One region of the Streptomyces sp. NPDC102259 genome, then DNA from elsewhere that is predicted to be linked to it. Evidence: riboswitches for the same ligand, from Rfam matches in the RefSeq annotation. Region 1 holds a riboswitch; each other region holds the start of a gene.
What was found. Region 1 has a riboswitch for cyclic di-AMP ahead of ACIRPU_RS19740 (peptidoglycan DD-metalloendopeptidase family protein). Riboswitches for the same ligand answer to the same signal wherever they lie in the genome.

Region 2: linked by a shared signal. The riboswitch ahead of ACIRPU_RS16435 (M23 family metallopeptidase) and the one ahead of ACIRPU_RS19740 (peptidoglycan DD-metalloendopeptidase family protein) in region 1 are both predicted to bind cyclic di-AMP.
Region 3: linked by a shared signal. The riboswitch ahead of ACIRPU_RS31305 (transglycosylase SLT domain-containing protein) and the one ahead of ACIRPU_RS19740 (peptidoglycan DD-metalloendopeptidase family protein) in region 1 are both predicted to bind cyclic di-AMP.

Annotation. Positions count from the first base shown of each region.
Region 1 is NZ_JBIWMA010000007.1:336,781-340,047, forward strand. Features, by position in the region: gene ACIRPU_RS19735 (hypothetical protein) at 1-250, opposite strand, end outside; gene ACIRPU_RS19740 (peptidoglycan DD-metalloendopeptidase family protein) at 501-1,472, opposite strand; cyclic di-AMP (ydaO/yuaA leader) riboswitch at 1,477-1,671, opposite strand; gene ACIRPU_RS19745 (alpha-galactosidase) at 1,941-3,267, opposite strand, start outside.
Region 2 is NZ_JBIWMA010000006.1:21,718-24,984, forward strand. Features, by position in the region: gene ACIRPU_RS16435 (M23 family metallopeptidase) at 144-1,166, opposite strand; cyclic di-AMP (ydaO/yuaA leader) riboswitch at 1,174-1,342, opposite strand; tRNA gene ACIRPU_RS16440 (tRNA-Met) at 1,655-1,728, opposite strand; gene ACIRPU_RS16445 (dihydrofolate reductase family protein) at 1,800-2,927, opposite strand; gene ACIRPU_RS16450 (MarR family transcriptional regulator) at 3,041-3,267, shown strand, end outside.
Region 3 is NZ_JBIWMA010000017.1:34,825-38,091, reverse strand. Features, by position in the region: gene ACIRPU_RS31310 (HAD family hydrolase) at 1-760, shown strand, start outside; gene ACIRPU_RS31305 (transglycosylase SLT domain-containing protein) at 891-1,364, opposite strand; cyclic di-AMP (ydaO/yuaA leader) riboswitch at 1,368-1,595, opposite strand; gene ACIRPU_RS31300 (polyprenyl synthetase family protein) at 2,228-3,238, shown strand.

The sequences.
Region 1 (3,267 bases):
TGTAGACGTTGAAGGCGATGGCGTCGCCGTAGCGCGCGTATTCGGTGCCGAGCAGCCGCCAGCTGAGGAAGGTCCCGTCGCCCGACGGGGTGGCGACCAGGCCGCGGTCGAGGTTCTCGACGATCCGGCGCGGGATCTCGGTGGCGTGCCCGGCGGGCGCGGAGACGAGTCCGCCCAGCAGGGCCGCGACGGTGACGGCGGCCGCGGCGGCGGCGCCCTTGATGACGATGCGTCGGTCGACGCCGGACACAGGACCTCCGAGGAGCGATAGAAAGCGCTTGCTCACTGACGGGGATCACTGTGTCCCCACTCTGTCCCACCTGTCGATGGGGCGAGAAGGGATGCCACAAGAACGCAATAGAACGATCATGAACGCGCACACTCCGACACCGGCGCCGCCCGGACATACCGAAGGCCGGACACGCCGAAGGCCGGACCCGGGGATCGGGGTCCGGCCTTCGGCCGCGTGTCAGGCGGGAGGTCGTCGGAGTCGGAGGGGGTCAGCCGACGGAGACGCCGTGCGAGCGGAGGTAGGCGATCGGGTCCACGTCCGAGCCGTAGTCCGGCGTGGTGCGGATCTCGAAGTGCAGGTGCGGGCCGGTCACGTTGCCGGTCGCACCGGAGAGGCCGACCTGCTGGCCCGCGGTCACGGTCTGGCCGGCCGAGACGGAGAGCTGGGACAGGTGGGCGTACTGGGCGTAGTAGCCGTCGGCGAGCTTGATGACGACCTGGTTGCCGTACGCGCCGCCCCACCCCGCGGAGACGACGGTGCCCGCGCCCACGGCCTTGAGGGAGGTGCCGGTCGGGACGACGAAGTCGGTGCCCGTGTGGTAGCCGCTGGACCACATGCTGCCGGCCGTGTGGTACGCCGTGCCGACGGTGGCGCCCGCCACCGGCAGCGTGTAACCGCTGGAGGTGCCGGTGCCGCTCTCGACGGCCTGGGTGACCGTCTTCGAGGAGGACGAACCGGACGACGAGGAGGAAGAGGACGAAGAGGACGACGACTTGGTCCCGGACGCCTTCGACTTCGACGAGGACGAGGAGGAACCGGACGACGAGCCGGTCCCGCCGGTCGTGGAGGTCGCGGCCTTCTTGCCGAGGGAGAGCTTCAGTCCGGGGTGGATCAGCGACGGGTCGCTGCCGACGGCCTGCCGGTTGTCCTGGTACAGCTTCTGCCAGCCGCCGCTGACGTTCTGGTCGTCCGCGATCTTCGAGAGATAGTCGCCGGACCGCACGGTGTAGGTCTTCGCCGTCGTGGCGGTGGCCGCCTTCTGCGCCACCGGCACGGACTGCACGGCCTTTTCCGGAACGGCCTGGGAAGCCGACTGGGCGACGGACTGCGCCGGGGCCGCGTGAGCGCCGGCGGCTCCTATCAGCGGAAGGGCGAGCGCGGCGCCGCCGGTTCCGGCGACGGCGATGGAGCGAGTGAAGCGCTGGGCTTTCGGACGGCGGTGCTTACCCTTCGCGGGCATGGCGAATTCCTCTCCGGCGCCTGCGAGGTGAGCTGTCGGGTGCGGACTGGAGATGCCCGGCCGCGCCGAGGCGCGGCTTTACCCCGAAGCCTGTTCCGGAGACCGGAACAGGCGGTTGTGCCTGTGGGTCCCCCGCTCCTGCCACGTACGGGTGAGTGTGCGGTCCCCGGGCGGTGGCAGGATTCGGCGTCCGTCCGGATTGGTGTGGAACGTAGGCGACCAGGACGCACAGGGACAAGCAGAGGTTGCGCCGGTAACGCCTTTCTCTTGATCCGCTGTGAGAATCCCCGGTCACCCTGCGTGAGCCGAAGGGGTCGCGCAACAGCAAGCACCCTTGAAATGCATACGAATTACGTGAACATGACGGGCGACGTACGGTCACGGATATGACGCTGCTCACGTGACAGCTCTCCAGGTTCCTTTATTCCAGAGCGAGTTGGAACGAAGGATCCAATTCGGACAGAAACCTCAGATGCGACGCAGCCGGATAACCGTCGCATCAAGGTCGCCGCGCAGTCCGGTGCGCAGCCCGTGGTGCAGGAGCACCGCCCCCCGGTGGACTTCGCCCGTTTCACGGCATTCGTACGCCGCTGTCGGGTCGAGTCCGCGCAGCCGCAGCGCCGGAACGGGCTCGCCGAACCGCTGCGCCTGGAGCCAGGCGAGGACGACGCTCTCGTCTCCGCGCACATACTGGACGGCGCTCAGGCCGCCCGCCGGGGGCCGCAGCCGGTAGAGGTCGCCCTGCTGCACGAGGGGCCGGATCTCCTTGTAGAGGTCCACCCACCGACGCGCCTCGGAGAGCTCCTCCTCGCTCCACTCGGAGAGGTCCCCGCCGACGCCGAGCACACCGGCCATGGCACTGACGAACCGGAAGCGCAGCGAGCTGACCCGGCCGTTGAGCTGGGTGTTGGGACTGTCGGTGACCCACGCCGCCATGACCCGGGCGGGGTGGATCTGGCTGAAGCCGTGCTGGATGTCGAGCCGGTCGAGCGGATCGGTGTTGTCGGAGGTCCACACCTGGTCGGTGCGGCTCATGATCCCGAGGTCGATACGACCGCCGCCGCCGGAGCAGGACTCGAAGGCGACCCCGGGATGAGCCGCCCGCAACCGGTCCAGGAGCGCGTACAGGGCCCGGACGTGGTCGACCCAGAGGCGCTGCGGATAGGGGTCGTCCGGCCAGCCGGCGTCGGTGAAGCAGCGGTTGAAGTCCCACTTCACATAGTCGACGGGCGCGCTGGAGAGGAGCCCGTGGAGCTGCTCCCAGAGGTACTCCTGGACGTCCTCGCGCGCGAGGTTCAGTACGAGTTGATTGCGGAACTCCGTCCGCTTTCGTCCCGATTGGAACTGCACCCAGTCGGGGTGCGCCCGGTACAGCTCGCTGTCCGGGTTGACCATCTCGGGCTCGACCCAGATGCCGAACTGCATGCCGAGGCCGTGCACGTAGTCGGCGAGGGGCTTCAGCCCGCCCGGGAACCGGTCGGGGTTGGGCCGCCAGTCGCCGAGGCCCGCGTGGTCGCCGGTGCGCGCCCCGAACCAGCCGTCGTCGACGACGAAGAGCTCCACGCCCATCGCGGCGGCCCGCCGGGCGAGCGCGCCCTGCTGCTCCTCGGAGATGTCGAAGTAGGTGGCCTCCCAGGAGTTGAACAGCACCGGCCGGTCCTGTTCGGCGTCCGGGACGACGTACGCGCGCTGGTAGGCGTGCCAGGTGCGGCTCGCCCCGCCGAAGCCGGCGTCGCTCCACAGCCCGGCGAAGACGGGCGTGGTGAAGGACTCCCCCGCGGCCAGCCGCAGCAGA
Region 2 (3,267 bases), on a different contig from region 1:
ATTCCGGACGTGACGCGAAGAACATGTGAACAGCGCCTGTGAACGGCACGGACCGGCAGCCCCGACGCACAGACCGGCAGCCCCGACGCGCGGGGCGTCGGGGCTGCCGGGGTGGATCAGGGTGTCCGCGGGAGCGGAACCGCTCAGGGGTTGAGGCCCTTGCCGCGCAGCCAGGCCGCCGGGTCGATGCCGTCGGCGCTGCCGCCGGGGTGGACCTCCAGGTGGAGGTGGGCGCCGGTGACGTTCCCGGTCGCGCCCACGCGGCCGATCACATCACCGGTGGCGACCTTCTGGCCGACGCTGACGCTGATCGACGACTGGTGGCAGAACCACAGCTCGGTGCCGTCGTCCAGGGTCAGGATGGTGCGGTAGCCGTAGGAACCGGCCCAACCGGCCTCGGTGATGGTCCCGCTGTGGACGGCCTTGATGAGCGTGCCCGTCGGCGCGGCGAAGTCGAGACCCGTGTGGTAGCCGGAGGACCAGAGGGAACCGGCCTGGCCGAACGTCGAGGTGATGGTGTACGAGGAGGTCGGCAGCGTGTACTGCTTGGCCAGCTCGGCCAGGCGCGCGGCCTCGGCCTTCGCGGCGGCTTCCTCGGCGGCCTTCTTCTTGGCGGCGGCGGCCTTGGCCTCCGCCTCCTTCTCGGCCTTGGCGGCGGCGTCGGACTCGGCCTTGGCCGCTGCCGCGAGGGCCTTGACCTCGACCTGCGACTGCTGCGACTCGGCCTGCGCCATGATCCGGCTGCGCAGCGCCTCGCCGGCGTCGGAGACGCTCTCCTGGGTGTCCACGGCGGCTTCGGAGCCGAAGCTGGCGAGGGCCGGGGCGGCTTCCGGGGCGGGCTCGTCGTCGGAGATGAGTGAGCCCACGTTGGGCAGGTCGGGCATCGAGATGGAGACCGGCGCCTTGCCGGTGTTGGCGCTGGCCATGCCGCCCGCGCTGACGGCGGCTATGACGCCGACGCCGAGGACGGTGGAGCTGCGGGCGAATCCGCCGCCGCGCTGCTTGGCGACGCGGTGCTTGCCGCGTACCGGGCGGGTGGACTCCGCGGTGGGGTTCCACTCCTCCCACGGGCCCTCGTCGGTGCGGTAGCCGCCGTAGCCGAAGGTCTCGGTGGATGGCTGGCTGGGCGCGTACGGGGCCTCGGGGGCAGGCGGGTTGGACGCCACGCGGGCGCACTCCTTTCCTTCCGTCGCCTACCGGGTTAGCTGACGGGTTCGGAGCGGGAAGGTCTCCTACGCGCGTATACCGGTCGTGGACTCTGCGAGTTCACGACGGCTTCCGCGTGATTCACCCCAAGGTGGTGGTTCCCCGGTTCCCTTGCGGGATTCGGCACGTGCCGCACGGAGCCGACTCTGGTGCCGGCTGGGACGACCGCGCTGCGTTATCGAACGTTAATAGACCCGGGGGTGGGTTTCCAAGCCGTTCCTCTTGATCAACAACATTTCTGGCCTGGACTTTTAGGCCAGCAGCGGTGAAAAACGGGCGAGTTGACCACGCCTCGGCATGCCCCGGAAACGCTTCATCAGTCACAGGAGCGCTGATGGTGACTCAGTTGTTATGCACAGGGCGGTCGTCCGGTCACCAAGAGTGAGGGAGGGTCCGACGAAACGCCGAAGGCCGGAACCCTTTCGGATTCCGGCCTTCGGTTCATCAGTAGCGGGGACAGGATTTGAACCTGCGACCTCTGGGTTATGAGCCCAGCGAGCTACCGAGCTGCTCCACCCCGCGGCGATGAACACAACTGTACGCCATCAGCGGGGCGGAAAGCACACCGGTTGATCCACGGGGCCCCAGCCGCCTCAGAGGAGGTGGCGGTTCGGCTCCTTCGCCCGTTCCTCGTACTCCGGGAGGACGAGGACGTCGACGCCCCGGGCCACCAGCAGACCGGTCCCGTCCGCCTCCTTGACGAAGGTGTCCGGCTCGCGCCAGGCCGTGACCACCCTGCGCACCCCCGCGTCGAGGATGAGGCGGGCGCAGGGGGCCGGGCGGGAGGAGCGGCGGGCGCACGGTTCGAGGCTGCTGTAGACGGTGGCCGTGGGCAGCCGGGGGTCGGCGGGGTCGAGCTTCGCGAGGGCGGCCTCCTCGGCGTGCACGACCGGGTCGCCGGCCTCGCGGGAGTGGCCGCGGGCCAGCTCCGTGCCGTCGGCGGCCACGATCACCGCGCCGACGCTGAAGGCGGTCTCCGACGGCGGGCAGTCGGCCGCGAGTGCGCAGGCGAGGGCCAGCCAGTGCCGGTCGGCCGCGGCGGGCAGCGGTCCGGCGCCGGGGGCGGTGGGCTCGTAGCGGTTCAGGACGATGTCCTCGATGCGCCGGGTCTCCACCAGGCGCAGGCGTCCGCCCTGGTAGCCGCCGGGCCCGAAGAGGCGGGGCGCGGCCGGGTCGCCCACGAACAGCGGGGCGAGGACCAGCTGGAGTTCGTCGGCGAGGCCCTCCCGGAGCAGCTGGGTGTGGATCGTCCCGCCGCCCTCGACCATGAGGCGGCGCACCCCGCGCACGTCGTGGAGGTGTTCGAGGAGACGGCGCCAGTCCAGTTCGGGGCCGAGCGGGACGGCGTCCGCGGCGATGCCCAGCGCGCGGACCCGTTCGGCGCCCTTGTCCGTCGTGTACACGACCTTCTCGCCGCCCGTGTGCCAGAAGTTCGCCGCCGGGTCGAGGTCGCCGGAGCCGCTGACGGTGACCTTGAGGGGGTACGGCGGCCGTCCGGCGGCCACGCGGGCGGCGCGGCGCTCCGGGGAGTTCACGAGGAGCCGTGGGTTGTCTGCGCGGATCGTGCCGGCGCCGATGAGGATGGCGTCCACGGAGGCGCGTACCTCGTCGACGCGGTCGAAGTCGGCGCGGCTGGACAGGAGCAGGCGCTCGGGCGTGGTGTCGTCCAGGTAGCCGTCGAGGGAGACGGCTGCGGACAGCAGGACGTACGGGTACGGCATCGAGCGGCTCCCGGGGCTCGGTCCGACGGCGGTTCGACGGCGGTCTGGCAACGGTTCGACAGCAGCCTGACGGCGGACTTGGTTCAAGTTTGAAACAAACCTACACTGGGTGCATGACGACTCGCTGGCTCACCCCCGAGGAGCAACGCGCCTGGCGCGCGTTTGTCGCCGGTTACCTCCTCCTCGACGACGCGATCGACCGGCAGCTCCAGCAGGAGGCCGGCATGCCCCACCTGTACTACTCCATCCTCGCCAACCTCTCCGACATACCGGAGCGGCGTCTGCGGATGACGGAGCTGGCGGAGCGGCTGAAGATCACCCGCAGCCGGCTGACCTACGC
Region 3 (3,267 bases), on a different contig from region 1:
GACGCTGCTCCGCGGCGACGACACCTTCTCCGACCGGTCGCTCGACGCGCTCGCGAGGGTGGCGGCCGCCGGGGCACGTCACCTGGTGGTGACGGGACGGCCCGCGCCTCGGGTGCGCCCGCTGCTCGACCGGCTGCACAGCAGGGGGCTCGCGGTGTGCGGGCAGGGCGCGCAGTTGTACGACGCCGGCGCGGACCGTCTGCTGTGGTCGGTCACCCTGGACCGGGAGCTGGCCGAGACCGCGCTCGGCAAGATCGAGGCGGAGGTCGGCCAGCTGTACGCGGCCGTCGACCAGGACGGGGTCGACGGGCTGACGCTCATCGAGCCGGGCTACCGGATGCCGCACCCGACGCTGCCCGCCCTGCGCGTCGGCCGGCGCGACGACCTGTGGTGCGAGCCGATCAGCAAGGTGCTGCTACGCCATCCCACGTTGTCCGACGACGAGTTGGCGTCGACGGCCCGCTCGGTGGTGGGTTCGCTGGCCACGGTCACCATGTCGGGGCCGGGCACGGTCGAGCTCCAGCCCTGCGGGATCACCAAGGCGACGGGTCTGGCCCTGGCCGCCGAACACCTGGGGCTGCGGCCCGAGGACACCATCGCCTTCGGGGACATGCCCAACGACATCCCGATGTTCGACTGGGCGGCTCGTGGCGTAGCCATGGCCAACGCCCATCCGGAACTCAAGGCGGTGGCCGACGAGGTGACGACGTCGAACGAGGACGACGGCGTGGCCGTCGTCCTCGAACAACTGTTTCCATAACCGCTACCGGCTACCGGCTACCGGCTACCGGCTACCGGCTACCGGCTACCGGCCACCGACGCCGGCTACCGGCGGACGGCCACCGGCACCGCGACCGGCTGCCGATATCGGCGACCGGTCGGCGGGACGGTCAGTACGCGCCGAACACGTTGTCGATCGAGCCGTAGCGCGCGGCCGCGTAGTTGCAGGCGGCGGTGATGTTCGCGACCGGGTCGTAGGAGTCCCACGACGTGCCGTTGACGTGGTAGGCGCGGAAGGTCGGGTCGATGACCTGGAGCAGCCCCTTGGACGGGATGCCCGCGGCCGCGTTGGAGTCCCAGAGGTTGATGGCGTTGGGGTTGCCGGAGGACTCGCGGATGACGTTGCGGTAGATGCCGTTGTACGTCCCCGGGATGCCGTGCTGGCCCATGACCTGGAGGGAGGCACGGATCCAGCCGTCGAGGTTGTTGGCGTAGCCGAGGCTGGTGGCCGTGGAGACGGCCGGGGTCGCCGCGGAGGCGGTGGTCGCCCCGAGGACGGGAAGAGCGAGCACGGCCGCGCCGGTGGCGGCGACGGCGAGCGTGCGGACGAAACGGTTGCGGCGCGTCTGAGCGGCAGCGGGCATGACGATTTTCCTCTCCGGCGCCTGCGAGGTGAGCTGTCGGGTTCGGGCGGGAGCTGCCCGGTCGCGTCCTGACGGTCGCGGCTTGACCCCAAGCCGTCCCGGCTGTCCGAAAAGTCTTGGTTATCCAAGACATCCGGAAAATCCGTTTCGGCGACTTACCTGGTTCCCCCGCTCCTGCCGAGCGGTATCGATGGGTGTTCGGGCGGCGGCAGGATTCGGCGTTCCACCCGACAGGCCGGGAACGTATGCGAGAGCACATGTCCGAAACAAGTACCGGATTCACAGATCACCCCTATTGACCTTGGTCTGTGACCTATGAGGTGCTTGATCCTTTGTGGGTGCAAACCTTCAACTTGCTTGAGGGGTGCGGAGAATCGGTGAAGGACGAGGTCGGGTCGGATCCCCCTGGGGGGTGAGCCAAGTCACCAGCATTCACAAGAGCGGCGAATCGGGCATTAAACCCAAGTCGTTGTTAAAGGACCGGCAATGGACCGCGGGGGAGAATCGCCTGCCGTCGCGCCCGACGCGCGCGGGGGAGGCTGAAGAGAATGCGTGATCGTCGTCACGTGGGGAGAGGGCGGCCGGGCCCGTCGGCCCGACGGGTGCCGCGGTCCGGGACATGAATCTCCGCTTCCCGGAAACTCTCTCCATGTCCGCTCATATGAGCTGATCGAAAACATATCGGGCGGGATCCGATAGCGCCTGGCCTGCGGGGCGCCGCCCGGGCGAGTCCATTCGAGCCTGCGGGACGTGGGGGCTATCGGTGATCGAAACGTGACCGGATACGCTGACTTGAGTGATGGCAGAGACCTATCGACAAACCGCGTAATCGCCAGTAGACACCAGCAGACAGGAGACCCCTCGTGACCGTCGTCGGGCCGTTCGGGCTGAGCGTGCGGGACCAGGCTCTGGAAGCCGATGTCCAGGCCGGATTGGCGGCTGTCGAGGAAGGCTTGCTCGAGGCCACCAAGAGTGAGGTCCCGTTCATCACGGAGGCCGCCCAGCACCTCGTACGCGCGGGCGGGAAGCGGTTCCGGCCGTTGCTCGTGATGCTCGCGGCGCAGTTCGGCGACCCCTACGCGCCCGGCATCGTGCCGTCGGCCGTCGTGGTGGAGCTGACCCACCTGGCCACGCTGTACCACGACGACGTGATGGACGAGGCGGCCGTGCGGCGCGGGGTGTCCAGCGCGAACACCCGCTGGGGGAACTCCGTCGCCGTCCTCACGGGTGACTTCCTCTTCGCCCGCGCCTCCCACATCCTGGCCGACCTCGGGCCGGAGGCGGTGCGGGTGCAGGCCGAGGCGTTCGAGCGGCTGGTCACCGGGCAGATCCTGGAGACCGCGGGTCCGACGGACGGACGGGACCCGGTCGACCACTACCTCGACGTGCTCGGCGGCAAGACGGGCTCGCTGGTCGCGGTGGCCTGCCGGTTCGGGGCGATGATGTCCGGCGCCGACGAGACGGTCGTCGACGTGCTCACGCAGTACGGCGAGCGGCTCGGCGTCGCCTTCCAGCTGGCGGACGACGTCCTGGACATCGCCTCCGACTCGCACGAGTCGGGCAAGACGCCGGGCACGGACCTGCGCGAGGGCGTTCCCACGCTGCCCGTGCTGCGGCTGCGGGAGCGGGCGGCGCGGCTGTCGCTGCCCGAGGACATCGCCCTGTGCGAGCTGCTGGACTCCGACCTGACCGACGACGCCCGGCACACCGAGGCGCTGGAGGCGCTCAGGGCCCACCCGGCGCTGGAGCAGGCCCGCCGGGACACCGTGCGGTACGCGAAGGAAGCGCGGTCCGCGTTGGCGCCGTTGCGGGAGTGCGACGCGAAGGCGGCGCTGATGGAACTCTGCGACGCGGTGGTCCACCGGGCGGGCTGACCCCAGCGACCCCTACGGGTCGGATGCCG